4 regions of the Bradyrhizobium sp. SHOUNA76 genome follow, and region 4 is predicted to be linked to each of the others. Evidence: predicted binding sites of a transcription regulator. Region 4 holds the regulator's gene; each other region holds the start of a gene.
The links. The regulator PhoB, encoded in region 4, activates phosphate uptake and scavenging genes when phosphate is short. The targets are predictions, from matches to a motif close to TGTCATNNANCTGTCAT.
Positions count from the first base shown of each region.

Region 1: MOV74_RS33780 (YbhN family protein) is a predicted target of PhoB. The motif match lies at 2,057-2,073, and genes of this name have one in related genera.
Region 2: ugpB (sn-glycerol-3-phosphate ABC transporter substrate-binding protein UgpB) is a predicted target of PhoB. The motif match lies at 2,546-2,562, and genes of this name have one in related genera.
Region 3: MOV74_RS22710 (DUF2794 domain-containing protein) is a predicted target of PhoB. The motif match lies at 4,179-4,195, and genes of this name have one in related genera.

Region 1 covers NZ_JALBHA010000587.1:101-3,449, reverse strand. Annotated here, with positions in the region: partial or broken gene MOV74_RS33785 (hypothetical protein) at 1-713, opposite strand, end outside; gene MOV74_RS33780 (YbhN family protein) at 804-1,886, opposite strand; gene MOV74_RS33775 (ferritin-like domain-containing protein) at 2,313-2,819, shown strand; partial or broken gene MOV74_RS33770 (MFS transporter) at 3,102-3,349, shown strand, end outside.
Region 2 covers NZ_JALBHA010000201.1:1,006-9,820, forward strand. Annotated here, with positions in the region: gene MOV74_RS20425 (MarR family winged helix-turn-helix transcriptional regulator) at 1-283, opposite strand, end outside; gene MOV74_RS20430 (organic hydroperoxide resistance protein) at 433-858, shown strand; gene MOV74_RS20435 (CaiB/BaiF CoA-transferase family protein) at 1,037-2,242, shown strand; gene ugpB (sn-glycerol-3-phosphate ABC transporter substrate-binding protein UgpB) at 2,617-3,933, shown strand; gene ugpA (sn-glycerol-3-phosphate ABC transporter permease UgpA) at 3,982-4,863, shown strand; gene ugpE (sn-glycerol-3-phosphate ABC transporter permease UgpE) at 4,863-5,711, shown strand; gene MOV74_RS20455 (sn-glycerol-3-phosphate import ATP-binding protein UgpC) at 5,820-6,905, shown strand; gene MOV74_RS20460 (Hsp20 family protein) at 7,232-7,657, shown strand; gene MOV74_RS20465 (DUF1150 domain-containing protein) at 7,708-7,980, shown strand; partial or broken gene MOV74_RS20470 (autotransporter outer membrane beta-barrel domain-containing protein) at 8,467-8,815, opposite strand, start outside.
Region 3 covers NZ_JALBHA010000245.1:850-8,774, reverse strand. Annotated here, with positions in the region: partial or broken gene MOV74_RS22725 (ABC transporter permease) at 1-1,698, shown strand, start outside; gene MOV74_RS22720 (Bax inhibitor-1/YccA family protein) at 1,979-2,770, shown strand; gene MOV74_RS22715 (GNAT family N-acetyltransferase) at 2,987-3,517, shown strand; gene MOV74_RS22710 (DUF2794 domain-containing protein) at 3,740-4,111, opposite strand; gene MOV74_RS22705 (thioredoxin family protein) at 4,708-5,484, opposite strand; gene acnA (aconitate hydratase AcnA) at 5,720-7,925, opposite strand, start outside.
Region 4 covers NZ_JALBHA010000277.1:884-8,263, forward strand. Annotated here, with positions in the region: partial or broken gene MOV74_RS24190 (ATP-binding protein) at 1-79, shown strand, start outside; gene pstS (phosphate ABC transporter substrate-binding protein PstS) at 224-1,237, shown strand; gene pstC (phosphate ABC transporter permease subunit PstC) at 1,397-2,386, shown strand; gene pstA (phosphate ABC transporter permease PstA) at 2,391-3,242, shown strand; gene pstB (phosphate ABC transporter ATP-binding protein PstB) at 3,239-4,060, shown strand; gene phoU (phosphate signaling complex protein PhoU) at 4,072-4,788, shown strand; gene phoB (phosphate regulon transcriptional regulator PhoB) at 4,812-5,519, shown strand; gene MOV74_RS24225 (GcrA family cell cycle regulator) at 5,804-6,316, opposite strand; partial or broken gene MOV74_RS24230 (aspartate aminotransferase family protein) at 6,774-7,380, shown strand, end outside.

The sequences.
Region 1 (3,349 bases), on a different contig from region 4:
AAGCCGTGGCGGCTCGGACGGTAGTATTGCGCACCGGCGGTACCGAGATAGGAGCGGAAGCAAAAGCCTTCGTCGGACAGTGCCAGCGGCCGGTCCGGATTGCCTTCGCCCGAGGCGATGCTGTCGCCGAGGCCGGCAACGAAGATGTCGCGGACCTGGATCTCGGTCTGGACGCGCTGGGTCGGATCGGAGCCGGAGGAGACGTCGACGGTCGCGACCGTCTGCTTGCCGTAGCGGACACGTAAGTTGATCGGCTCGGCGCAGTCGAAGGTCGATTGTTGCGGGCCGTCGCCGTCGTCGAACGACCAGGCGCAGGTGGCGCCGACCGGCACGGCGCCAACGAGGCGCACGGTGACGGGATGGTCGATCGGGGTGAGATAGTTTTCCTTGGTGTTGTCGCGCGTGCAGGGCTGGTTGACCCGGCCCTGGAGGTCGATGCAGAGGCGGTTGACCATGTTGCGGGCCCAGCCGCGGCCTTCGCTCTGGAGCTCCAGCGATTGTTCAGCGGCCAGGATGTTGCGGTTGCGTGCGTTCTCGACATGGAGCAGGAAGTCGCGCTCCTCGCGGAACAGCCGGAAGCGGTTACGCACCTCCCAGCTGATCTGCAGGGTGCCGGCGTCCTGAGCGGCGGCGCGCTGGGGCGGCAAGGCGATCAGAATCCCCGCAAGCAGCAGGGCGCCTGCGGAAAGGGTACGAAGGGGGAGTGGGATCATGGCCCGCTGTTCAACGGCAAAGTTGAGGCGGAAATAAGAGAGGATTGCTCCCCCGCCTGCAACCTTTGTCTCACGGGTTTGAGGATCCGCCTACCGCTTGCCAACCTGCCGCAGCGCCCGTTCACGCTCCATCGTGGCCACCTGCTTGGGCAGATTAGCCTGGGCGCAGGCCTCCGCCAGCCGTCGTCGCTCCTGCCACGGCGCGACCACGTTCATCCAGAGCTCGCGCGTGCCCATGATGGAGATGGCGAGGCCGAACGGGATCACGAAATAGAGGATGCGGAACACCAGCAGTGTCGCCAGAAGCTCTTCGCGGCCGAATTGGGGCAGCGCCACCAGCATGGCGGCATCGAACACGCCGATCGAGCCGGGCGCATGGCTGGCAAAGCCGATCAGCGTCGCCAGGATGAACACCACGGCAAGCGACATGAAGTCGATCGGCGGATTGGCAGGCATCAGCAGATACATTGCCAAGGCGCAGAAGCCGAGATCGACCACGCCGATCAGGATCTGGACCAGCGTCAGCGGCGCCGAGGGCAGCACCACCTTCCAGCCCTTTTGGCCGAGCTCCCGCCGCTTCTCGCCCATGCACAGCCAGACCAGATACGCGCCAATCGAGGCAAGGCCGCCGAGCGCGATCAGCCGGTTGATCGACGGGGGAAGCTGATCCATCGAGGACGCCGCATCCGGATGGATGGCCAGCCCGATCGAGAGCACGAAGATGTTACCGAGCCAGAAGGTGAGGCCCGACAGGAAGCAGATCTTGGCGACGTCGATCGCGTTCAGCCCGTAGTCCGAATAGATCCGGAAGCGGATCGCGCCGCCGGTGAAGACGGTGGCGCCGATGTTGTGGCCGATCGAATAGGACGTGAAGCTGGAGAGCGCTGCGATGCGATAGGGCACCTGCTTCTTGCCGATCGTTCGCAGTGCAAAAAAGTCGTAGAATGTCAGCGTACAGAACGCGAAGAAGACGCAGATGGCCGCGAGCCCGATGCTCCCGCGGGGAATCTCGGTCAACGCGGTCAGGATGACCCCGGTATCGATGCCCTTGAGGGTCCGCACCAGCGTGGTGATCGCGAAGGCGATGATGAAGATGCTCGCGGCAACTCCGAGCCGTCGCCAGCCGATCCATCTCTTGAAGCCGCGCTTCAGCGCAGGCAGCAGTCCGTGCATTCATCCTCCCGGCGGGGGGCAAGACCGACCGGGCCAGGTATTGGCCAGTCGGGTGCGATCATGGCCAAAGGCAGGCATCGATCGCTAGGCATGATCCAGCTCATTTAAGGCAAAAACAGCGGCTTGTGCAGCCCTTGACAACAATAGGTTCTGCGCGGGACCGGCCATTTTGTCATACGCGGTTCACATCGAAGGCGCTTTAAGCATATGAGTCGTGAAACCGGCCGGCTCGCGCATTTCGCATGCTGCCATGATCTCAGATCCCGGCGCCGTCCGTATTGTTCCAGCGCAAGCCTTACGGGCCTTTTTTGGAACGTCGCTGCCGCGCGCTCGTTGTGCCCCATCAGCAACCGGACATGGCGGAATAAGCGGCTTTTCGTGCAGGCCGCTGCCGTCGTGTCTCAGAAACCGAACGAGGACGGAACGATGGGACTGTTTACAAAAGACATCAAGACCATGAACGACCTGTTCGTGCACCAGCTCCAGGACATCTATTACGCCGAGCAGCAGCTGACCAAGGCGCTGCCGAAAATGGCAAGCAAGGCTACCGATCCCCAGCTGAAACAGGGCTTTTTGACGCACCTCGAGGAAACCAAGCAACACGTTGCTCGGCTCGAGGAAGTCTTCAAGATGCACGGCGTCGCCGTGAAGGCAGTCGATTGCCCGGCCATTGACGGCATCATCGAGGAAGCCGACGAGACCGCCGGCGAAGTTGCCGACAAGGCGGTGCTCGACGCGGCGCTGATCAATGCGGCCCAGGCCGCCGAACATTACGAGATCGTGCGCTACGGCAGCCTGATCGCCTGGGCCAAGCAGCTGGGCCGCAACGACTGCGCCAGCGTGCTCGCCAAGACGCTCGAGGAAGAGAAGGCGACCGACATGAAGCTGACGAAACTCGCCGAGAGCAAGGTGAACCTGCGCGCGGCGAGCTAGGGCAAGGCTCATTGCGACGAGCGCCGCGCGGTCATCCGCGCGGCGCGTTCTGCTTCTTCACCATCCGCCATGCTCCGCCTGGCGCGATTGCGCACGGGGGCATCCAGTACCCCGCGGTCGCACTTCGTTTGCACGATCTCCGCCACGGAGTACTGGATCCTGCGCGGGCCATGACACCGGAATTGTGGTGCCTCGAGCGCACGCATCCATCATTCGGTCATTCTCGAAGCATGATGGTGCGGCCAAGTCTATATTTCGCATGGGGCTGCAATCGGGTGCAGCATGCGAGCCAACACCATCAGACCTCAAACCTTCGACAACCGGGTCGCCACACCGCGCGCTTCGTCGCCTCTTGCGACCTCTCTCACACTGGCGGCAATGAGCCTCGGCTATGGCGTCGTGCAGCTCGACGTCACCATCGTCAACACGGCGCTGGATGCGATGGGCAGGACGCTCGGCGGCGGCGTCGCCGAACTGCAATGGGTGGTCAGCGCCTACACCATCGCGTTTGCCGCCTTCATCCTGACCGC
Region 2 (8,815 bases), on a different contig from region 4:
CGCTCGAGCGGGTACGCCTCACGAGATGAGCGGCCTCCAGCCGCTTCAGCAGCGGCGTCAGCGTGCCCGAATCCAGGAACAGTCGCTCGCCGATGTCCTTGACCGCGACGTCGTCGCGCTCCCACAGCACCAGCATGACGAGATATTGGGGATAGGTCAGGCCGAGCCGGTCCAAAAGCGGCTTGTAGACGCGGTTGAACGCATGCGCGGCCGAATAGACCGCAAAGCAGATCTGGTTGTCGAGCCGCAGCGGCGCGTCCGCTGCAGGTGATTTTCGAGGCATGGAGGATCTCTCGGGTTTGTCTCATTCTGGGGCCGCGCGCCGCCACATTCAATTGCGAACAATTAAATGTGAGACCTTGCAATTTCAATTGTGCACAATCTAATTGCCTGCGATAGAGACCGTACCCAACGAAACCCAGGGAGACGACAATGTCCGTGAACGTCCTCTACAAGACCAGCGCCAAGGCCACCGGCGGCCGCGACGGCCATGCTGCAACCCTCGATGGCGCGCTCGACGTCAAGCTGACCACGCCGAAGGAGCTCGGCGGCGGAGGCGGCGCCGGCAACAATCCCGAGCAGCTGTTCGCGGCCGGCTATGCCGCCTGCTTCATCGGCGCGATGAAGTTCGTGGCCTCGCAGGGCGGCCCCAAGGTTCCGGCCGACGCCTCCGTGACCTCGACCGTCGGCATCGGCCCGCGCTCCGAGGGTGGCTTCGGTCTCGACATCGACCTCGCTGTCTCGCTGCCGGGCCTTGCCCGCGCGGAGGCCGAGGCACTGGTCGAGAAGGCACACCAGGTGTGCCCCTATTCCAACGCCACGCGCGGCAACGTCGACGTTCGCCTGACGGTCGTCTGATCGGAACGGCGGATTGGCTGGCCCGGGATCCCCCTCGGGCCGGCCGCTTCCGTTAGGTTTTGCCATGCCCCGGGATTGACCGGCGGCGGCGCATACGCCCCTACGCACGGGGCCATTGCTGGCGTGCACGAAGCTCGCTAGGCCTGTGATCAAACGTCGACACAGGGAAGCGAAAGCAATGAGTTCTGAAGCCGCCACAGGTGCCATGAGCGGACTGCGCGTCATCGATCTCACGCGCGTGCTCGGCGGTCCCTACTGCACCCAGATCCTCGCCGACCATGGCGCCGACGTGATCAAGGTCGAGCCACCTGCAGGCGACGAGGTGCGCGAATGGGGCCCTCCTTTCCACGAGGAGGACGCGGCCTATTTCATCGGCATCAACCGCAACAAGCGCTCGATCGGTCTCGATCTCGCCTCCGAGGGCGGCCGCATCGTGCTGCTCAAGATGCTGGAGAGCGCCGACGTCCTGATCGAGAATTTCAAGCCGGGCACGCTGGAGAAATGGGGCATCGGCAACGAGGTGCTGCGCGAGAAATTCCCGCGCCTCGTGCATTGCCGGATCTGCGGCTTCGGCGCCGACGGCCCGCGCGGCGGCAATCCCGGCTATGATGCCATCATCCAGGCTATGACCGGCATGATCGCCGCGACCGGCTCGCCCGAGAGCGGACCGATGCGGATCGGCGTGCCGCTGGTCGACATCACCACCGGCCTTTACGCGGCGATCGGCATCCTGATGGCACTGTCGGAGCGGCAGCGCTCCGGCAAGGGCCAGTTCCTGGAGACGACGCTGTACGAGACCGGCCTTGCCATCATGCATCCGCACACCGCGAATTATTTCATGCATGGCAAGCCGCCGTCGCTCACCGGCAACGAGCACCCCAACCTCGTGCCTTACGCTATCTTCCCGACCAAGACCGACGACATCTTCATCGGCGTCGGCAATGACGGCACCTTCCGCAAGCTCGCCAAGGAGATCGGCAAGCCTGAGCTCGGCACCGATCCGCGCTTTGCCCGCAACAAGGACCGCATCGCCAACCGCGAGGCGCTGCGCGCCGAGCTTGCCGCGGTGTTCAGCCAGCACGAGGCCGAGCCGCTGTGCAATCGCCTGCTTGCGGCGGGCCTGCCCGCAGGGCCGGTGCAGAAGATCGATCAGGCATTGACCAACCCGCACACGATCGCGCGCGGGGATATTATCGAGAAGGACTGGTACAAGGGCGTCGCCTCGCCGATCCGGCTCGACCGCAGCAAGCCGAGCCTGCGCCGCCTGCCGCCCAAATTCAGCCAGCACTCGACGGAAGTGCTCGGCGAGTTCGGCTTCTCCAAGGCCGAGATCGACGCGATGGTCGAGAAGGGCACCGTCTGCGGCCCCGAGCGCAAGCGCTGAGATAAAGACGAAGATCGAGCGTCGGGGCAGGTGCACTCCGTCTCCCGCTTGCGGGAGAGGGAGTCTCTACATGGGACAATCCCCAGAGGAGCGAACCCTCACCCACGCCTTCGGCGCGACCTCTCCCGCAAGCGGGAGAGGTATTCGAACCCGCGGCCTCGGCCAGCCCCACATCATCCAATGCCGCACTGCGGCGCGAGCACGCATGTGCAGCGCGAATGGAGGAGGCTGCCCGCGGCGTCTTCGCCTATTTGACGGCTTCCCTTTTCCCGCGCTTGCCGCTTTCGTTTCGGCCGCTTACACAGTCATGTGAACGTCATATGGCGCTGCTAGCGCAAGCGCTTCTTGAATGACGGGCAAGGGAGGTTTTCTTGATGGCTCTTCGACATTTTGGCACGGCTGCTGCTGTTGCACTCGCGGTTGGTCTCGGCGCTTCGCCGGCTTTGGCCGTGACGGAAATCCAGTGGTGGCACGCGATGACCGGCGCCAACAATGACGTCATCGTCAAGCTCGCCAACGATTTCAACGCCGCGCAGAGCGACTACAAGGTGATCCCCACCTACAAGGGCAACTACGCCGACACCATGAATGCGGGCATCGCGGCGTTCCGCGCCGGCAACGCGCCGCACATCATGCAGGTGTTCGAAGTCGGCACCGCCACCATGATGGCCGCGACCGGCGCCGTGAAGCCGGTCTACAAGCTGATGGCCGACGCCGGCGAGAAGTTCGATCCCAAGATCTACCTGCCCGCCATCACCGGCTACTACTCGACGTCGAAGGGCGAGATGCTGTCGTTTCCCTTCAACTCGTCCTCCACCGTCATGTGGGTCAACCTCGACGAGCTGAAGAAGGCCAATGTCGAGATCCCGAAGACCTGGCCCGAAACGTTCGAGGCCGCCAAGAAGCTGAAGGCTGCCGGTCATGACTCCTGTGGCTTCTCCGGCTCCTGGGTGACCTGGGTCAATCTCGAGCAGCTCTCCGCCTGGCACAACGTGCCGCTCGCCAGCAAGGCCAACGGCCTCGACGGCTTCGACACCGTGCTGGAGTTCAACGGACCGCTCCAGGTCAAGCATCTCGAGAACCTGGTCGAGCTCCAGAAGACCAAGGTCTACGACTATGCCGGCCGTACCAACACCGGCGAAGGCCGCTTCACCTCGGGCGAATGCCCGATCTATCTGACCTCGTCGGCCTTCTTCGGCAACGTCAAGGCGCAGGCCAAGTTCAACTTCACCGCGGTGCCGATGCCCTATTATCCCGAAGCAAAGGGCGCGCCGCAGAACTCGATCATCGGCGGCGCTTCGCTCTGGGTCATGGGCGGCAAGCCGGCCGAGGAATACAAGGGCGTCGCAAAATTCCTGACCTTCCTCTCGGACACCGATCGCCAGGTCTATATCCACAAGGCTTCGGGCTACCTGCCGATCACCAAGGCTGCCTATGAGAAGGCCAAGGCCGAGGGCTTCTACAAGGACCAGCCCTATCTCGAAACCCCGCTGCTCGAGCTGACCAACAAGGAGCCGACCGAGAACTCCCGCGGCCTGCGTCTCGGCAACATGGTGCAGCTCCGCGACGTCTGGTCGGAAGAGATCGAGCAGGCGCTTGCCGGCAAGAAGACCGCCAAGCAGGCGTTGGACGCGGCCGTCGAGCGCGGCAACACGATGCTGCGTCAGTTCGAAAAGACCGCCGTCAAGTGAGACGATCAGCGGCAGGCCGGTGACTCCGGCCTGCCGTTCCGGGGCATCATGCAAAAGCAAGCCATTTTCCAATCGAAGCTGTTGCCTTACGCGCTGGTTGCGCCGCAGCTCGCGATCGTCCTGATTTTCTTCTACTGGCCGGCCCTGCAGGCGGTGATCCAGTCCTTCCTGCTCCAGGATGCCTTCGGTCTCTCGACCACCTTCGTCTGGTTCGACAATTACATCGAGCTCTTGAAGGACCGCGCCTATTTCGAGGCGATCGTGCGGACCTTCTTCTTCTCGTTCGCCATCGCTGTGTCGTCGCTGTCGTTTGCGCTGCTGCTTGCCGTGATGGCGGACAAGCCGCTGCGCGGCTCGACGCTCTACCGGACACTGCTGATCTGGCCCTATGCGGTGGCGCCGCCGGTCGTCGGCGTGCTCTGGATCTTCATGCTGCATCCCTCGCTCGGCGTGCTCTCGCGATATTTGCGCGCCCTCGGCGTCGACTGGAATCCTCTGCTCGACGGCGACCAGGCCGCAGCCCTGATCATCCTCGCCGCCGCCTGGAAGCAGATCTCCTACAACTTCCTGTTCTTCCTCGCCGGCCTGCAAAGCATCCCGCGAAGCGTGCTCGAGGCCGCCGCGATCGACGGCGCCCGCCCGATGCGCCGGTTCTGGACCGTGACCTTCCCGCTGCTGTCGCCGACCATCTTCTTCCTGCTGGTCGTCAACATCGTCTACGCCTTCTTCGACACGTTCGGCATCATCGACACCATGACCCGCGGCGGGCCCGGCACATCGACGGTCACGCTGGTCTACAAGGTCTATTCCGACGGCCTGCTCGGCGGCAATCTCGGCAGCTCCGCGGCGCAATCGGTGATCCTGATGATCATGGTCATCGTGCTGACCGGAATCCAGTTCCGCTTCGTCGAACGCAAGGTGACCTACTGATGGTCGAGGAAGAGGGCTTTCGCCGCTACGTCGCTCACATCATCCTCTGGATCGGGATCGCGATCGTCGCGTTCCCCGTCTACATCGCGATCGTCGCCTCGACCCAGGACAACGCGCTGATCGCGAACGGGCAGATGTCGCTGCTGCCCGGCGGCCATTTCCTCGAAACCTACTACCAGACCATCTTCGTCGGCACGAGCGGCTCGACCCGCGAGCCGGTCGGCAACATGATGCTGAACTCGCTGGTGATGGCGCTGCTGATCGCGGTCGGCAAGATTGCGATCTCGATCATCTCGGCCTATGCGATCGTGTATTTCCGCTTTCCGTTCCGGATGCCGATCTTCTGGATCATCTTCATCACTTTGATGCTGCCGGTCGAGGTCCGCATCTATCCGACCTACAAGATCGTCGCCGATCTGCACATGCTCGACAGCTATGCCGGCCTGTCATTGCCGCTGATCGCCTCGGCCACGGCGACGCTGCTGTTCCGCCAGTTCTTCATGACCGTGCCGGACGAGCTTCTGGAAGCCTCGCGCATCGACGGCGCCGGCCCCTTCCGCTTCTTCTGGGATACGCTGCTGCCGCTGTCGCGCACCAACATGGCCGCTCTGTTCGTGATCCTGTTCATCCTCGGCTGGAATCAATATCTCTGGCCGCTGCTGATCACCACGCGCGACGACATGCAGACCATCCAGATCGGCATCCGCAAGATGATCACCACCACCGACGCGTTGACCGAATGGCCGATCGTGATGGCGACCGCCGTGCTCGCGATGCTGCCGCCGGTCTTCGTCGTCGTCGTCATGCAGAAATTGTTCGTGCGCGGTCTGGTCGAGACGGAAAAGTGAAGATGGCGAATAGTGAATGGCGAGTGGCGAATGGGGTCGCTGCGTCTGCCTTGCGTATTACACGTTCCCCATTCGCCACTCCCTATTCGCTACTCGCCGGTGCAACCCATGGCTAACGTCACCCTGCGCAACGTCCGCAAGACCTATCCCGGCGGCTTCGAGGCCATCAAGGGCGTCGACGTCGATGTCGGCGACGGACAGTTCTGCGTGCTGGTCGGCCCCTCCGGCTGCGGCAAGTCCACGCTGCTGCGCATGGTCGCGGGGCTCGAAACGGTCACCGGCGGCGAGATCGACATCGGCGGCCGGATCGTCAACCAGGTCGAGCCCGCCGATCGCGACATCGCGATGGTGTTCCAGAACTACGCGCTGTATCCGCATATGAGCGTCTACAACAACATGGCCTACGGTCTGCGCAACCGCGGCATGGCAGAAGCCGAAATCAAGACCCGCGTCGAGGAAGCCGCGCGCGTGCTCGAATTGTCGCCGATGCTGGAGCGCAAGCCGCGCCAGCTCTCGGGTGGCCAGCGTCAGCGCGTCGCCATGGGCCGTGCCATCGTGCGCCAGCCGAAGGTGTTCCTGTTCGACGAGCCGCTCTCGAATCTCGACGCCAAGCTGCGCATCGCAATGCGCGTCGAGATCCGCAAATTGCAACGCCGGCTCAACACCACGTCGATCTACGTCACCCACGACCAGCTCGAGGCGATGACGCTCGCCGACATTCTCGTCGTGATGAATGGCGGCCAGGTCGAGCAGGTCGGCAATCCCCTTGCGATCTACGAGAAGCCGGCGACGACCTTCGTCGCCTCCTTCATCGGCGCGCCGCCGATGAATTTGATGTCGACACGCGCCGAGGAGATCAAATCGCAGCTCGGTGGCAGCGCAGGCGAAGCCGGGATCCTCGGCATCCGCCCGGAGGATTTCGTCATCACCGACCAGACCCCGGCCGGCGGCGTCGCATTGCCGCTGACGGTGGAGGCGATCGAGCGCGTCGGCGCAGAGACCTTCGTCTATGGCGCGCGCGAGCAGGAAGAGCAGCGCGTCGCCGCCACGCCCGGCGAGCTGCCGCCCGGCGAGATCATCGTCCGCATTCCCGGAACCGAGGCCCCCGCCATCGGCGCGAAAATCCGGGTCGCGGCGGTGCGCAACAAGCTGCACCTTTTCAGTGGCGATGGCCGAAAGCGGCTCGAAGCCTGAGGGTTCCGAGGCCTCCCAAACCAAAACTGCGAAAACAACCCCATGCACAGTAGATGCGGCGTTGTTTTCGTTGGGTAATTCGTCCGCACTCGTCATGCCCGGGCATCCACATTCTTGGCGCAACGAGCAAGGTCGTGAATGGCCGGGACAAGCCCGGCCATGACGATCCGGAAGCACTTCACTCGATATTGGTCACGGTGGAGACGCCCATCCACACCCCCGCTACCTGCTTGAACCCACATGGGAACATGCCCATATTGCTGATCAAGGGGTGCCACTTGCGGGCCCTGATGCACCAAAGTCGCTTCGAGAGGACTTTGTAAACTATGTCTCGTGTTCCCACGTTATCCAGTCCGTTCCTTCTGGGCTTCGACGAGATTGAGCGCGTGCTCGATCGCGTCGTCAAAGGTGCCGACGGTTATCCTCCCTACAATATCGAGAGGTGCGGCGGCGCGGACGGCCAGCCCGAGCGCTTACGAATCACGCTGGCGGTCGCAGGATTCACGCGCGACCAACTCGATGTAACCATTGAGGAAAACCAGCTCGTCATTCGCGGGCGGCAGCAGGACGACAAGTCCCGGCAATACATCCATCGCGGCATCGCCGCGCGCCACTTCCAGCGCACCTTCGTGCTGGCGGAGGGGATGCTGGTGCTGGGTGCGGATCTGAAGAACGGGTTGTTGTCGGTCGACCTGGCCCGGCCTGAACCGGAGAGGATCGTTAAGACAATCGCTATCAATGAGCACGAATAATGGAACGAGTAGCGGACTCGACCGCTTAGTGTTCCAGAGGAGTCGAGACCATGAGTGAAGGTCACGTTGCGTTCGAATTCGAAGCCAAGAACGTCTCCCCGGAGACGCTGGCAACCCTGGGCGAAGGCCATATCGCCTATGTGAAGCAGATCCGCTCCGAGGATGTGCCGGACCTGTTTCCCGAGGCGCCCAAGATTGCGCCGGGTCTCAAGCTCTTCGCGCTCCACGCCGCCGACGGCACGCCGATCATGCTGACCGACAGCCGCGAAGCCGCGGTCGCGAACGCCTGGAGCAACGAGCTGCAGGCCGTCAGCGTGCACTGAGCGCACGCGCGTCGCACGATTAGAGTTTTGACGGGTATGCCTTCGCAGGAAGGCGTGCCCGTTTTCATTTTGGGCGATGATGTCTCCGGATCGTCATTGCGAGCGCAGCGAAGCAATCCAGAATCTTTCCGTGGAGACAGCCTGGATTGCTTCGTCGCAAGAGCTCCTCGCAATGACGATGTCGAGAGACCTGCGCTCGCAATGACGGAGTGTGAGGCTGCAGCGTGCTCAACTTTCGTGTCCCGGACGCGACGCAGCCGCCACCAGCGCGTTTACGCGCGTCTTCGACGCGCTATGGCGATGCGGCGCAGAGCCGGGACCCAGAAAGCAACACGTTCAATGTGGAGAGATGGGCCCCGGCTCTGCAGCGCACCGCTTCGCGCTGCGCTGCGTCCGGGGCACGAGAGCGGGGATGTCCGCTCGCAATGACGAAGCGTGAGGCTATCGCGTCCTCGGCTCTCGTGGCCTAGAGGCGGCGCAGCAGTCTCACCACGCGTAGCGCACCACGCCCTTGCCGGCGTAGCTGTGCGTAACGTTCGAGAATTCGCCTTCGAACGTCGCAGCAGCGGCCCAGCCGGTCAGCCATTTCTTGTCGACGGATGCGGTGACGAGCGCGGAGTCGGCGGCTTGCGCGCCGCCGTTGACGACGAAGCTCGAACCGGGGAGCGCCTGGAAGGTCGCGCCGATGGCGCGGTCGGGATTGAAGTCATGGGCCCAGGCGAGACGGCCGCGCAATGTCGCGATGCCGTCGGCCATGGCGAAGGATTTGTCGGTGCGAAGGCCGAGCTCGCTGCGAGTGTCGGTGACGCTCTTGGCGCCGTAAGTCAGGGCAAAC
Region 3 (7,925 bases), on a different contig from region 4:
AATGCCGTGAAGAGCCATATCGACCGCCGGCTCGAAGTGATCGCGACCCTCAAGGCCGTCGGCGCCACCGGGCGCGACGTGTTCGGCATCTATCTTGCGCAGGTTCTTCTGCTGGCGGGCATCGGCTCGATAATCGGCCTTGCGCTCGGCGCCGCCATGCCCTTCGCCATCGTCGGCCTGTTCGGCAAGCTCTTGCCGCTGCCGGTGGTGCCGGCCGTGCATGCCGACGAGCTCGCGCTGTCGTTCGTCTATGGCCTCCTGACCGCGCTAGCCTTCGGCCTGTGGCCGCTCGGGCGTGTCCACGACGTGCCCGTGGCCGCGCTGTTCCGCGACACCATCAGCTCGGAATGGCACCGGCCGCGCGTGGGCTACCTCGTGTTCATGGGCGTCGTAATCGCCCTGCTGATCGCGGTCGTGATCGGGCTGTCGTTCGACAAGCGCATCGCGGCGGTGTTCGTGGCCTCCTCGGTCGTCGTGTTCGCCCTGCTGCGCGGCATCGCCGCCCTGCTGATGGGAACCGCGCGGCGGCTGCCGCGGACACGGCTGCCGATGCTGCGGCTTGCGATCGCCAACATCCACCGGCCGGGTGCGCTGACTCCGTCCGTCGTGCTGTCGCTGGGGCTCGGGCTCGCCGTGCTCGTGACCATCACCCAGATCGACGGCAATCTGCGCCGGCAGTTCCTCGCGGCGCTCCCCGATCAGGCGCCGTCGTTCTTCTTCATCGACATTCCGAGCACGCAAGCCGAGCAGTTCGACCTCTATCTGCGCCAGATCGCGCCGGGTGCGAAGGTCGAGGACGTGCCGATGCTGCGCGGACGCATCGTCGCCGCGCGCGGCGTTCGCGCCGAGGAGCTCAAGCCGACCACCGATTCCGAATGGGTGCTGCAGAGCGACCGAGGCCTGACCTATACCGGCGAGCTGCCGAAGGGTTCCAAGGTGGTCGAGGGCGAATGGTGGAGCGCGGACTATTCCGGCCCGCCGCTGGTCTCGATGGAGAAGAAGATCGCCGACGGATTGGGCCTCAAGCTCGGCGACGAGGTCGTGGTCAATGTGCTCGGCCGCGACATTCCGGCCAAGATCGGCAATCTGCGCACCATCGACTGGCAGGGACTAGGCATCAACTTCGTTCTCGTGTTCTCGCCGAACGCCTTCAAGGGCGCGCCGCACACCCACATCGCGACGCTGACGGAAGCGGGCGGAAATGCGGCAGGCGATGGTAAGATCATCAAGCAGGTCGCCGACGCCTACCCGATGGTGACGAGCGTGCGCGTACGCGAGGTGATGGAGACGGTCGGCTCGGTGGTGACCAATCTGGCGCTGGCCATTCGCGGCGCCAGCGCCGTGACCCTGATCTCGGCGATCCTGGTGCTGGGCGGGGCGCTCGCCGCCGGCCATCGCCACCGGGTCTACGATGCGGTGATCCTGAAGACGCTGGGCGCGACGCGGCTGCGGCTGCTGGGGGCCTATGCGCTCGAATATCTCCTGATCGGGCTCGCCACCGCATTGTTCGGCGTGATCTCCGGCAGCATCGCGGCCTGGATGATCGTGACTCGGCTGATGACGCTGAGCTTCGTCTGGCAGGCCGGCAGCGCGGCGGGCGTGGTGGCGGCCGCCCTGGTCGTCACGGTCGGGCTCGGGCTTGCCGGCACGCTGCTGGCGTTGAACAAAAAGCCCGCCACGGTGTTGCGGAATTTGTGACAAATTGAAGCGGAGGATAAAGCCGGGCGGAATCCCCCCGGTTTCCGCAATTAACCACACCGCTCGTCAGGCTCGCGTCAGGATTGCCGCCAAGGGCGACATTCAGCCGCGCGTGGAAGGTTGCAGCGAATGTGTTAGTTTCCCACATATCGAATGGGTTCGGAGCCCCGATTGTTAGCCAAAATTTAGTCGGTTGGCGTCGGTATCCGAGATAGAATTTGACGAACCGGCGGCGTGGCGACCCTCATGCCGGACCGGACCAACCAACGGGAATTCGACCATGTCGGACCTAGACCGTAACTACGCTTCTCCTTTCGGCAGGGCCGCCGGGCGTGTTGACGCCGCGACGGTCGATGCCGGCCTGCGCGCCTATATGCTGCGCATCTACAACTACATGAGCATTGGCCTGGCCATCACCGGCCTTGCCGCGCTCGGCGTCTACATGGCTGCCGTGACGGACGTGCCGACCGCGGACGCCGTCCGCGTCGGCAAGCTGTTCCTGACGCCGTTCGGCTACGCGATGTTCGTCAGCCCGCTGAAGTGGCTGTTCATGCTCGCCCCGCTCGCCATGGTGTTCGTGATCTCGGCGGGCATCAACCGTCTCGCGCCCTCGACCGCCCAGATCCTGTTCTGGGTATTCGCGGCGCTGATGGGCATCTCGCTGTCGTCGATCTTCCTGGTGTTCACGCACACCTCGATCGTTCGGGTGTTCTTCATCACCGCGGCGACCTTCGGCGCGCTCAGCCTCTACGGCTACACCACCAAGCGTGACCTGACCGGGATGGGCTCGTTCCTGTTCATGGGCCTGATCGGCATCATCATCGCGAGCCTGGTGAACCTGTTCCTGGCGAGCTCGATGCTGCAGTTCATCGTGTCGGTGGTCGGCGTGCTGGTGTTCGCGGGCCTCACCGCCTGGGACACCCAGCGGCTGAAGAACGACTACATCTACGGCTACGCTTCGGCCGGCGGTGAGATCGCGGAGCGTGCGGCCATCACCGGCGCGCTGTCGCTGTACCTGAACTTCATCAACCTGTTCACGCTGCTACTGCAGCTCCTCGGCCAGCGCGACTAAGCGATCAACCGAGTGAACGGCATGAACCCCGGCCGAAAGGCCGGGGTTTTTGTTTGGGGGCCGGCTGCCCCCACAAACACCACCATTGCGAGCGCAGCGAAGCAATCCAGAGCGCCTCCGCGGGCGCATCTCTGGATTGCCTCGTCGCAATGACGGAGCATGTGGATGCGTCGTTGCCCCTTCCAGCGCCCGCGGGAAGGCTCTAATCTCGCACCCATGTCCGCACCTGAAATCAGGCCCACCACCGAGGCCGACCTTCCCGCCATCACCGCCATCTACCAGCAGGCCGTCCGCGAGGGCACCGCGACGTTCGAGCTGGAGCCGCCAGAACTCTCGGAGATGACGCGCCGCTATCGCGCGCTGGTCGACGGCGGCTATCCCTATTTCGTCGCCATCCTCGACGGACGCGTCGCGGGCTATGCCTATGCCGGCGCCTACCGGCCGCGGCCGGCCTATCGCTTCACGGTCGAGAACTCGATCTATCTCGACCCCTCCTTCCACCGTCGCGGCGTCGGCTCGTTGCTGCTGGAGCGGCTGATCACCGAATGCGAGGCGCGCGGCTTCCGCCAGATGATCGCGGTGATCGGCGATTCCGCCAATGCCGGCTCGATCGGCGTGCACACCAAAGGCGGCTTCAAGATGATCGGCACGCATCCCAGTGTCGGGCTGAAATTCGGCCGCTGGCTGGACACGGTGATGATGCAGCGCGACCTCGGCGAGGGCGCGAGCACGGTGCCGGGGAAGTAGGGTCGGTCAGCTCCCGTAGCCCGGGTGAGCGCAGCGATACCCGGGAACGGTGCAAGAAGGGTCCCGGATGTCGCTTCGCTCATCCGGGCTACGAAGACCTCGTCTCATCATCGCTGCCGCAGGGTGGGCAAAGCGTAGCGTGCCCACGATTTGCGGCGATCGAGAAAGGACGTGGGCACGGCGCGTTGCGCTTTTGCCCATCCTACGGCACCGGACGCGTGGCTAGACCACCGCCAGTTTCCGATCGATCACCAGCAGCACGCGCTCCAGCTCGTGGCCGCGGCGCAGGATCAAGCCCGTCGCCGAGATCACGCTGTACATGCCCTGCTTGCGCGCCAGCCGCGGATCCTTCTCGATGCGATAGATCGGCACTTCCGAGGCACGGCGATAGACCGAGAACACGGCGCGATCCCTGAGGAAGTCGATGGCATAATCGCGCCACTCGCCGTCGGCGACCATGCGGCCGTAAAGATTGAGAATGCGGTGCAGCTCGAGCCGGTTGAAGGTGACCCGGTTCGGCTGCTGGGCGCTGGCTGCGACAGGACGCGCCGCCGCGCGCTGCTCGCTCGGATCAGCATCCTCCGACAGACTCATGGGAAGCGCGCCTCCTCGTCGCATGGCATGATCGCCTCCGCGAAAACCGTCCCCGGAGCCGCGGATCATGACAGTGATATGATTGCGCCAACCGTTCCCCGCCGCAAGGCTCTTGATGGAACTCGCCTGCTCAACTTATTGGAATTGGCGCACACGCAGGAGTGGAACTTCCTCGCGGCAAACCGTCACGGGATCGTTAGCAGGAATCATACTCTCGCCGCTTTTCCGCCCAGCGACTGCCGCCCTGCATTGCGAAAAGACTCATGTGCGTTGACCCGGTCCTTTCGGTTCCGGATTCCTCAGCCCCCAGCCCCCCGGGGTCGAACAGGATCGGGTCTGTACGCGCAACAAGGAGGACCAACGCAAGTTGGTCCTTTTTTGTTTGTGTCGGAATGTTTCCGGCCGCGACCGACCTTCTCTCCAAACATCCGCGCGAAGACTCGCTCTCCTCATCTTGAGGAGCGCGCTCTTGCGCGCGTCTCGAAGGATGAAAGGCGACGCTGCATCAGCGCGGGCCTTTCATGGTTCGAGACGCGCCAACGCGCCTCCTCACCATGAGGAGTTAGAACGGGCGTAGCGCTAGAGAGAAATTCGAATCAGTGCAGCGACGTGTACGCCGCGCCCAGCATCGGGCCGGGCTTCTCACGGCTGCCATCCTGGACGTAGACCACCGCGCCGTCGACGCCGTCGCGCGTGAGGTTCTCGATCGGCACCGTCCAGCTTTCCGAACGCCCGGTCCAGTCACCAACCTTGAGCAGGTTGCGCACCACGTTGTGATAGGTGACCTGCTGCCCGCGATTCTCGCCGCGAGTGATCGCGATCGGTACCGACTTGGCGATCGAACAGATCCAGACCTCGCCATGCGAGGCTGCCGGCTCGTTGCTCGCGGCCACCGACACGTTGATCTGCTTGCCCGCGAGCGACATCGTCACCGGCACGCTCATCACGCCGGCGCCCTTGTCGGTCTTGCCGATGGCATTCTCGATACCGGTACGGTCGCTGCCGATGACGTGAGTCGAGCCGTTGACCACGACCTGCGGCGTATAGACCTCACGGTCGCCGCGCATGCGCGAATAGGCACGCTGGCGTGCAGAGAAGCGCGAATCCGCCAGCGTGTCCTTCCAACCCAGATAGTCCCAATAATCGATCGGCATGCTCAGCGCGATGATCGACGGGTCTTTGGAGAGATCGCCGATGATCTGGTCGGCGGGCGGACATGAGGAGCAGCCCTGCGAAGTAAACAATTCGACAACGGCGCGGGGATCAGCCTGCGCAGGACGGATGACAGCGACGATCGCACAGATGCCGATAGCGCCCGACCAGAGGGCACCGGACCAACGTGAAACCAGATGAGAAGCCGTCATTGTTGTCATGTCGAACGCCGCACACCATTGCTCGTGGGAAGGGAGATCTTATCGCCGGATGGTCACCGTAGTCTTACGGGGCGCGACACACTCGACCGCCCAGGCAAACCGTCCAAAGGGAGGTTTTCCGCCGGGCGGGCCCATCTAGAGCATGCCGCAAACGCACGAAGGCGGCCTTGTGATAGGCCGCCTTCGTTTAACCTTCTACTCACTTCGCAGTGAGCCACCGTTCACAAATCCGCGCTTAGGCCGCGAGCTTGCGCAGCACGTAGTGCAGGATACCGCCGTTGCGGTAGTAGTCGAGCTCGTCCAGCGTATCGATGCGGCAAAGCAGCGAAACGCGCTGCAACGAGCCGTCTCCGGAGACGATCTCCGCGGTCAGCTTCTGGCGGGGCTTCAGTTCGCCGACGAGGCCGCGCAGCGTGACCTTCTCGTCGCCCTTGAGGCCGAGCGACGACCAGGAGGTACCTTCCTCGAACGTCAGCGGCAACACGCCCATGCCGACCAAGTTGGAGCGATGGATGCGCTCGAAGCTCTGGCAGATCACGGCGCGCACGCCGAGCAGCCGCGTGCCCTTGGCAGCCCAGTCGCGCGAGGAGCCGTTGCCGTATTCGGCACCGGCGAACACCACCAGCGGCACCTGCTCCTGCTGGTACTTCATCGCGGCGTCGTAGATCGACATCTGCTCGCCGTCGGGCCAGTGCTTGGTGAGGCCACCTTCCGGAATGTTGCCGTCGGCGCCCTTGAGCATGAAGTTCTTGATGCGGATGTTGGCGAAGGTGCCGCGCATCATCACTTCATGATTGCCGCGGCGCGTGCCGTACTGGTTGAAGTCGGCGGGGCGCACCTGATGCTCGCTGAGATATTTGCCCGCGGGCGAGGTGAGCTTGATCGAGCCGGCCGGCGAGATGTGGTCGGTGGTGATCTTGTCGCCGAACATGGCGAGGATGCGCGCCTCGACGATGTCGGTGACCGGCTCCGGCTCCTTCTTCATGCCGTCGAAATAAGGCGGGTTCTGCACGTAGGTCGAAGACATGTTCCAGCGATAGGTCTCGCTCTCGACGGTCTTGATCTTGCGCCAGTTGGCGTCGCCCTTGAACACGTCGGCATACTTCTTCTTGAAGATCGACGCGGTCACGAACTTCTTCATGAAGGCGTTGATCTCCTTGGTCGTCGGCCAGATGTCCTTGAGATACACCGGCTTGCCGTCCTTGCCCTCGCCGATCGGCTCGACCGCGAGGTTCTTGGTGACGCTGCCCGCGAGCGCGTGGGCGACGACCAGCGGCGGCGACGCCAGATAGTTCGCCTGCACGTCCGGCGAGACACGGCCTTCGAAGTTGCGGTTGCCGGAGAGCACGGCAGCCGCGACGATGCCGTTGTCGTTGATCGACTTCGAGATCTCCTCAGGCAGCGGACCGGAATTGCCGATGCAGGTGGTGCAGCCGAAGCCGACCAGGTTAAAGCCGACCTTGTCGAGATCCTTCTGCAGACCGGAATCGGCGAGATAGCCCGCGACGACCTGACTGCCCGGGGCGAGCGAGGTCTTCACCCACGGTTTTGCTTTCAGGCCCTTCGCGGCGGCATTACGCGCCAGCAGGCCGGCACCGATCAGCACGCTCGGGTTCGAGGTGTTGGTGCAGGAGGTGATGGCGGCGATGACGACGTCGCCATGGCCGATCTCGAAATTCTTGCCTTCGACGGCAAAGCGCTTCGCCGGCTCTTCGCCCTTCTTGTACTCGGTGCCGAGCGCAAGCGAAAAGCCTTCGGCAACCGACGGCAGCGCGATGCGGCCTTCAGGACGCTTCGGACCGGCCATCGACGGCACGACGTCGGCAAGGTCGAGCGTCAGCGTTTCCGTGAACACCGGATCGGCCGACTTGGCGGTGCGGAACAGCCCTTGCGCCTTGGCATAGGCCTGCACCAGCGCGACGCGCGGCGCGGCGCGCCCCGACGTCTTGAGATAATCGATCGCGGCGGCATCGACCGGGAAGAAGCCGCAGGTCGCGCCGTATTCGGGCGCCATGTTGGCGATGGTCGCCTTGTCGGCGACGGAGAGATTGTCGAGGCCGGGGCCGAAGAACTCGACGAACTTGCCGACGACGCCGAGCTTGCGCAGCATCTGCGTCACAGTCAGCACGAGGTCGGTCGCGGTGACGCCTTCCTTCATCGCGCCTTTGAGCTTGAAGCCGACGACGTTGGGCAGCAGCATCGACAGCGGCTGGCCGAGCATGCAGGCTTCCGCCTCGATGCCGCCGACGCCCCAGCCGAGCACGGCGAGACCGTTGACCATGGTGGTGTGGGAATCGGTGCCGACCAGCGAATCGGGATAGGCGACCTCGAAGGTGCCGGTCTTCTTGCCGACCGTCATCTTCTCCTTCTTGGTCCAGACCGTCTGGGAGAGATATTCGAGATTGACCTGGTGGCAGATGCCGGTACCGGGCGGCACGACG
Region 4 (7,380 bases):
TTTGATCGAAAGCGTGCCAAGACAGGGCGCCACTTTCAGCGCTTGTTTTCCCCAGGCGAAGGCCCCGGCTCAGATCTAATAATCAAGCGATTTCAATCGCTTGATGGTGTCATCCGGCTGTCACGAAACCTTCGTAAAAGCACAGCCGACCGCTCCTAAACGGGCGGCGTGGGGAGCGCGATCGGGCGCTGATGGCGCTTCGCTCCCCTGTATGGAGACCAGCATGAATTTCCTCAAAACGATCGTCGCTGCCGGCGTGGTCGCCGCGTCGGCGACGGCGGCCTTTGCTGCCGACATCACCGGTGCAGGCGCGACGTTCCCGTTCCCGATCTATTCGAAGTGGGCTGACGCCTACAAGAAGGAGACCGGCAACGGTCTGAACTACCAGTCGATCGGCTCCGGCGGCGGCATCAAGCAGATCCAGGCCAAGACCGTGACCTTCGGCGCCAGCGATGCGCCGCTCAAGGCCGAGCAGCTCGAGAAGGACGGCCTCGTCCAGTGGCCGATGGTGATGGGCGCCATCGTTCCCGTCGTCAACCTCGAGGGCGTGAAGCCCGGCGAACTGGTGTTCGACGGCGAGACCCTGGCCAGCATCTATCTCGGCAAGATCACCAAGTGGGACGACGCCGCGATCAAGAAGCTCAATCCGAACGCGAAGCTGCCCTCGGAGGCGATCACCGTGGTCCGCCGCTCGGACGGTTCGGGCACCACCTTCAACTTCACCAACTACCTCTCCAAGGCCAGCGCGGACTGGAAGAGCAAGGTCGGTGAGGGCACTGCGGTCGAGTGGCCGGTCGGCGTCGGCGCCAAGGGCAACGAAGGCGTGTCGGGCAACATCAGCCAGACCAAGAACTCGATCGGCTACGTCGAGTACGCCTATGCCAAGCAGAACAAGCTGACCTACACCGGTCTCGTCAACAAGGCCGGCAAGCCGGTGCAGCCGACCGTCGAAGCGTTCCAGGCGGCCGCCTCCAACGCCGACTGGGCCAAGGCGCCCGGCTACTACGTCATCCTGACCGACCAGCCCGGCGAGAAGTCCTGGCCGATCACCGCGGCGACCTTCATCCTGATGCACAAGTCCGCCACCGACAAGGCGGCCTCGCAGGAAGCCATCAAGTTCTTCCGCTGGGCCTTCAAGAGCGGCGGCAAGGCGGCCGAGGAGCTCGACTACATCCCGATGCCGGACAGCGTCGTCCAGCTGATCGAGAAGACCTGGGCTGCCGAGATCAAGAGCTAAGAAACGGCTCTCGTGTCCCGGACGCGGCAGCGTGAAACGCTGCCCGCTGAGCCGGGCCCGCCAAGAACCAGGCCCCGGATCGGCGCAGCGTCGCATCCGGGGCACGCGACCAAGAACAAGCGTATATAAAAATGGGCACAGGGGATCGGCGTGGCAGAAATGGCCGTTCAGAGCGATATCATCGACGACGCCGGACCGTATGACCGCGCCAAGGCCTTGAGCGCGTTCAAGCTCGGCGACGTCACCTTCTACTGGATCACGCGGCTGTCCGCGATCTCGGTGCTGTTGATCCTCGGCGGCATCATCATCTCGCTGATCGTCGGTGCGTTCCCGGCGATCAGGGAATACGGCCTTTCCTTCCTGTGGACGCAGCGCTGGGCGCCGTCGGCCGATCCGCCCGTGCTCGGCGCGCTCGGGCCGATGTACGGCACGCTCGTCACCTCCTTCATCGCGATGCTGATCGCCATTCCCGTCGGTCTCGGCATTGCGATCTTCCTCACCGAGCTCTGCCCGCAATGGCTGCGCCGCCCGATCGGCATGGCGATCGAGCTGCTCGCCGGCATTCCCTCGATCATCTACGGCATGTGGGGCTTCTTCGTGCTGGGCCCGTTCCTGGCCAACACCTTCCAGCCCTTCATGATCAGGATTTTCGACGGCGTCCCCGTGCTGGGCGCGATCTTCGCAGGTCCCCCGTCCTATCTCAGCACGTTCAATGCCGCGCTGATCCTTGCCATCATGGTGCTGCCCTTCATCACCTCAATCTCGGTCGACGTGTTCAAGACGGTGCCGCCGGTGCTGAAGGAGGCCGCCTACGGCGTCGGCTGCACCACCTGGGAAGTCGTGCGCAGCGTGGTGATCCCCTACACCCGGGTCGGCATCATCGGCGGCGTCATGCTGGCGCTGGGCCGCGCGCTCGGCGAGACCATGGCGGTGACCTTCATCATCGGCAATTCGTTCCGCATCTCCTCCTCGATCTTCGCGCCAGGGACGACGATCTCGGCGGCGATCGCCTCCGAGTTCGCCGAGAGCGACGGCCTGCACCAGTCCGGCCTGATCCTGCTCGGCCTGTTGCTGTTCGTGCTGACGTTCTTCGTGCTGGCCGCCGCGCGGCTGATGCTGATGCGGTTGGACAAGAAGGCGGGGAACTAACGTCATGGCTCTCAATCCGATCTATTCGCGCCGCCGCCGCAAGGACTTCGTCATCCGTGGGCTCTGCATCGCCGCGGCCGCCTTCGGCGTCACCTGGCTCGCGCTGATCCTGGCCACGCTGCTCTACAACGGCCTCGCTGGTCTGAATCTCCAGGTCTTCACCGCCGACACGCCGCCGCCCGGCTCGACCGAGGGCGGCCTGCGCAACGCCATCGTCGGCTCGATCATCATGACCGTCCTCGGCGTCGGCATCGGCGCGCCGCTCGGCCTGTTCGCCGGCACCTATCTCGCCGAGTACGGCCGCAACGACAAGCTGACCTCGGTGATCCGCTTCATCAACGACATCCTGCTCTCGGCGCCCTCGATCATCATCGGCCTGTTCATCTATGGCGCGGTGGTGGTACCGATGCGCGGCTTCTCGGCGATCGCAGGCGCGCTGGCTCTCGCGGTCATCGTCATCCCGGTGGTGGTGCGCACCACGGAGGACATGCTGCTGCTGGTGCCGAATCCGCTGCGGGAAGCCGCCAGCGCATTGGGCCTTCCGCGTTCGCTGGTGATCAAGCGCATCGCCTATCGCGCGGCGCGCTCGGGCCTCATCACCGGCGTGCTGCTCGCCACCGCCCGCGTCGCCGGCGAAACCGCGCCGCTGCTGTTCACAGCGCTGTCGAACCAGTTCTTCAGCCTCGGCCTGGACAAGACGATGGCCAACCTGCCGGTCACCATCAACAATTTCGTCCAGAGCCCCTACGCCTATTGGAAGCAGCTCGCCTGGAGCGGCGCGCTGCTGATCACCCTGACCGTGCTTGCCCTGAACATTGGCGCGCGCATCATCGGCGCCGAGAGGACTGCAAAATGAGCGAAATGTCTGTTTCCGTGAGCGCGCCGACCGTTCATCCCGGCTCGCAGCCGCTGCCCGAGGCACCGGCCAAGGTCACCGCGCGCAACCTCAACTTCTATTACGGCGAGCACCACGCGCTGAAGAACATCAACCTGACGCTCGGCGCCAACCGCGTCACGGCCTTCATCGGCCCGTCCGGTTGCGGCAAGTCGACCCTGCTGCGCATCTTCAACCGGATGTATGATCTTTATCCGGGCCAGCGCGCCACCGGCCAGCTGATGCTCGACCAGACCAACATCCTCGACCCCAGGCTCGACCTCAATCTGCTGCGCGCCCGGGTCGGCATGGTGTTCCAGAAGCCGACGCCGTTCCCGATGACGATCTACGAGAACATCGCGTTCGGCATCCGCCTCTACGAGAAGATCTCGAGGTCCGAGATGGATGACCGCGTCGAGAAGGCGCTGCGCGGCGGCGCGCTCTGGAACGAGGTCAAGGACAAGCTCAACGCCTCCGGCCTGTCGCTCTCCGGCGGTCAGCAGCAGCGCCTCTGCATCGCGCGCACCGTCGCGGTGCGGCCCGAGGTGATCCTGTTCGACGAGCCCTGCTCGGCACTCGATCCGATCTCGACCGCCAAGGTCGAGGAGCTGATCCAGGAACTGTCCGAGAACTACACGATCGCGATCGTCACCCACAACATGCAGCAGGCGGCGCGCGTCTCCGACAAGACCGCCTTCATGTATCTCGGCGAGCTGATCGAGTTCGACGACACCAGCAAGATCTTCACGTCGCCGACCGACCGGCGCACGCAGGATTACATCACCGGCCGGTTCGGCTGAGGAGACGGAACATGGGTACTGAACATACCGCCAAGGCTTTCGACACCGACCTCCAGGAGCTCACCCGCCTGGTCGCCGAGATGGGCGGCATCGCCGAGCGCATGATCGTCGAATCCGTCGACGCGCTGATCCGCCGCGACGTCGCGCTCGGCCAGCGCGTCGTCACCATCGACGCCGAGCTCGACGCGCTGCAGAAACGCATCGAGGAACGCGCCGTGCTCACCATCGCCCGCCGCCAGCCGATGGCGGTCGATCTGCGCGAGATCGTCGGCGCCATGCGCGTTGCGACCGACCTCGAGCGGATCGGCGACCTCGCCAAGAACATGGGCAAGCGGGTCGCCGCGCTGGAGACCGACTTCCATCCGCTGAAGCTGTTCCGCGGCCTGGAGCACATGACCGACCTCGTGCAGCAGCAGGTCAAGTCGGTGCTGGACGCCTATGCCGCGCACGATCTGCCGGCGGCGATGGCGGTGTGGAAGGGCGACGAGGAAGTCGACGCGATCTGCACCTCGCTGTTCCGCGAGCTCCTCACCTACATGATGGAGGATCCGCGCAACATCTCGTTCTGCATCCATCTGATGTTCTGCGCCAAGAACATCGAGCGGATCGGCGACCACGCCACCAACATCGCCGAGACCGTGTTCTACATGATCGAGGGCCAGGCGATCACCGACAAGCGGCCGAAGGGCGACATGACCACCTTCGCCACGACGATCCCGAATAGCTGAAGACCTCAAGGAGCGACGACACCATGGGCGCACGCATTATGGTGGTTGAGGACGAGGAAGCTCTCACCGAGCTTCTTCGCTACAACCTCGAAGGCGACGGCTATGACGTCGAGACGGTCATGCGCGGCGACGACGCCGACACCCGCCTCAAGGAGCACATTCCCGACCTGATCGTGCTCGACTGGATGCTGCCCGGCCTGTCAGGCATCGAGCTGTGCCGCCGCCTGCGCACCCGTCCCGAGACCAAGCAGCTGCCGATCATCATGCTCACCGCGCGCGGCGAGGAGAGCGAGCGTGTACGTGGTCTTGCGACCGGCGCCGACGACTACATCGTCAAGCCGTTCTCGGTGCCGGAGCTCTTGGCGCGCGTGAAGGGGCTGCTCAGGCGCGCCAGCCCCGAGCGGCTCGCCACCGTGCTCGCCTATGGCGACATCGAGCTCGATCGCGACAAGCGTCGCGTCGCGCGCTCGGGCCGGCCGATCGATCTCGGCCCCACCGAATATCGGCTGCTGGAGTTCTTCCTGGAGCATCCCGGCCGCGTGTTCTCGCGCGAGCAGCTGCTCGACAGCGTCTGGGGCCGCGACATCTACATCGACGAGCGCACCGTCGACGTCCATATCGGCCGCCTGCGCAAGCTGCTCAATCTCGGCCGCGAGCAGGACCCGATCCGCACCGTCCGCGGCGCGGGTTATGCGCTGGACGATCGCTTCGCGAAGGCTGAGCAGACGTAAGGTTTGCGGGCTGGTGTTTGGCGAGCTGCGGCGACACACTCAGTGTCTTCCCGGGGCGCGCGCAGCGCGAGCCCGGGACCTCCGCGCAAGCGCTTGCGCTCGTCGCGATAACCACAGGACGTGGTTTGGCGAAGACTCGGAGTGACCATCTCGCGCAACAATTGCGCCCTGTGGTTATGGATCCCCGCGCCCCGTGCGAAATTGCGCACTAGGCGGGGATGACATCGAGTAATTGGAGCCGTCATCACGTGACAGCGCCGTCCTTAGTCAACTAATTCGCTAACTCACCGCGGGCCCGGCTTGGCCGGTGCACGACGACGGTCCGCTGCGGGCTGATACGCCACGCGCGAGTGCTGGGCGCAATAGGGCAGGCCGGAGAGCGCCTTGCCGCCGCAGAAGAAGAAATCCGGGCTCGAGGGATCGCCGACCGGCCAGTGGCAGGTCGCCTCGTTCAGCTCCAGCAGCGACAACCTCTGGCTCATCGGCACCACGTTGTCGTAGGTGACCGGTTCTGCCTCCACCTCGACCTCGAAGGCCTGCGCCAGCGCGGTGTTGCCGCGCGCAATGGGGCGGGTCACCCGCATCATGTGCTGCGCGGGACGCGCCTTGCGCGGCCGGGGCGCTGCCGATGAAGGGCTCTTGGCGCGGCCGGACAGACCGAGCCTGTGCACTTTGCCGATCACGGCATTGCGGGTCACATTGCCGAGCTCTGCTGCGATCTGGCTGGCCGAAAGTCCGGCCTCCCAGAGCTTTTTCAGCTGCTCGACGCGATCATCGGACCAGGTCAAAACCGTCATTGCACCCTTTCCCTCGCTGCCGGCCAGCCATCCTGGGGCCTTGCAGCGAATGCCTAAGCCTTCAAAAACCCGTGCCGTCAGAATCCCTTAAGGCTCGCCGGGCGCGTGACTGACGCCCGAACGTTTACGCCGGTACAAGAGGACTCTTGGGATCAGAACCGCTGCACGAGATGTCGTATCTGACAATCCAAACGCTACAATATGGCGTGACTCCCGCGCAAGAGTCCGCCGACTCGCTTCCACATGTTCCGTGGTGAAAACCCGCAAAATCGGCACCGCAAGACTACGGATTCAGCGTTTCCCGAGGCTTTCCGGGCGGCATTGACACCCGTCTTGCCAAGCATAAGATAGTCCTGCGTGCCGCCCTTAAAAGGCGGCACGTTTCGTTTTCCGGGCCGGTCAATGGTGCGTTGCGCAATGCACGCGTCACACCGTCCGCAACATTCAAGTGATCGTCATGACTAACAGCGCAGCGCCGCATTTGCTCCCCGTTTTCGCCAGGGCCGACCTCGGTTTCGAACGCGGCGAAGGCTGCTGGCTGATCGCGACCAATGGCGATCGCTATCTCGATTTCACCTCGGGCGTCGCTGTGAATGCGCTCGGCCATTGCCACCCGCATCTGATCAAGGCGCTGCAGGAGCAGGCGACCAGGCTCTGGCACATGTCGAACCTGTTTCAGAGCCCGGACGGCGAGAAGCTCGCCGTGCGCCTGTGCAATGAGAGCTTCGCGGACTTCGTGTTCTTCTGCAATTCCGGCGCCGAAGCGCTGGAGGGTGTGATCAAGCTGGTCCGCCATCATCACTTCTCCAAGGGGCATCCCGAGCGCTACCGCATCATCACCTTCGAAGGCGCCTTCCATGGCCGCACCCTGGCAACGCTCGCCGCGACCGGCTCTGCAAAATATCTCGAAGGTTTCGGCCCGCCGATGGACGGTTTCGACCAGGTCCCGCATGGCGACCTCGAAGCCGTGAAGAAGGCGATCGGCCCCGACACCGCCGGCATCCTGATCGAGCCGATCCAGGGCGAGGGCGGCGTGCGCTCGGCGACGCCTTCTTTCCTCAAGG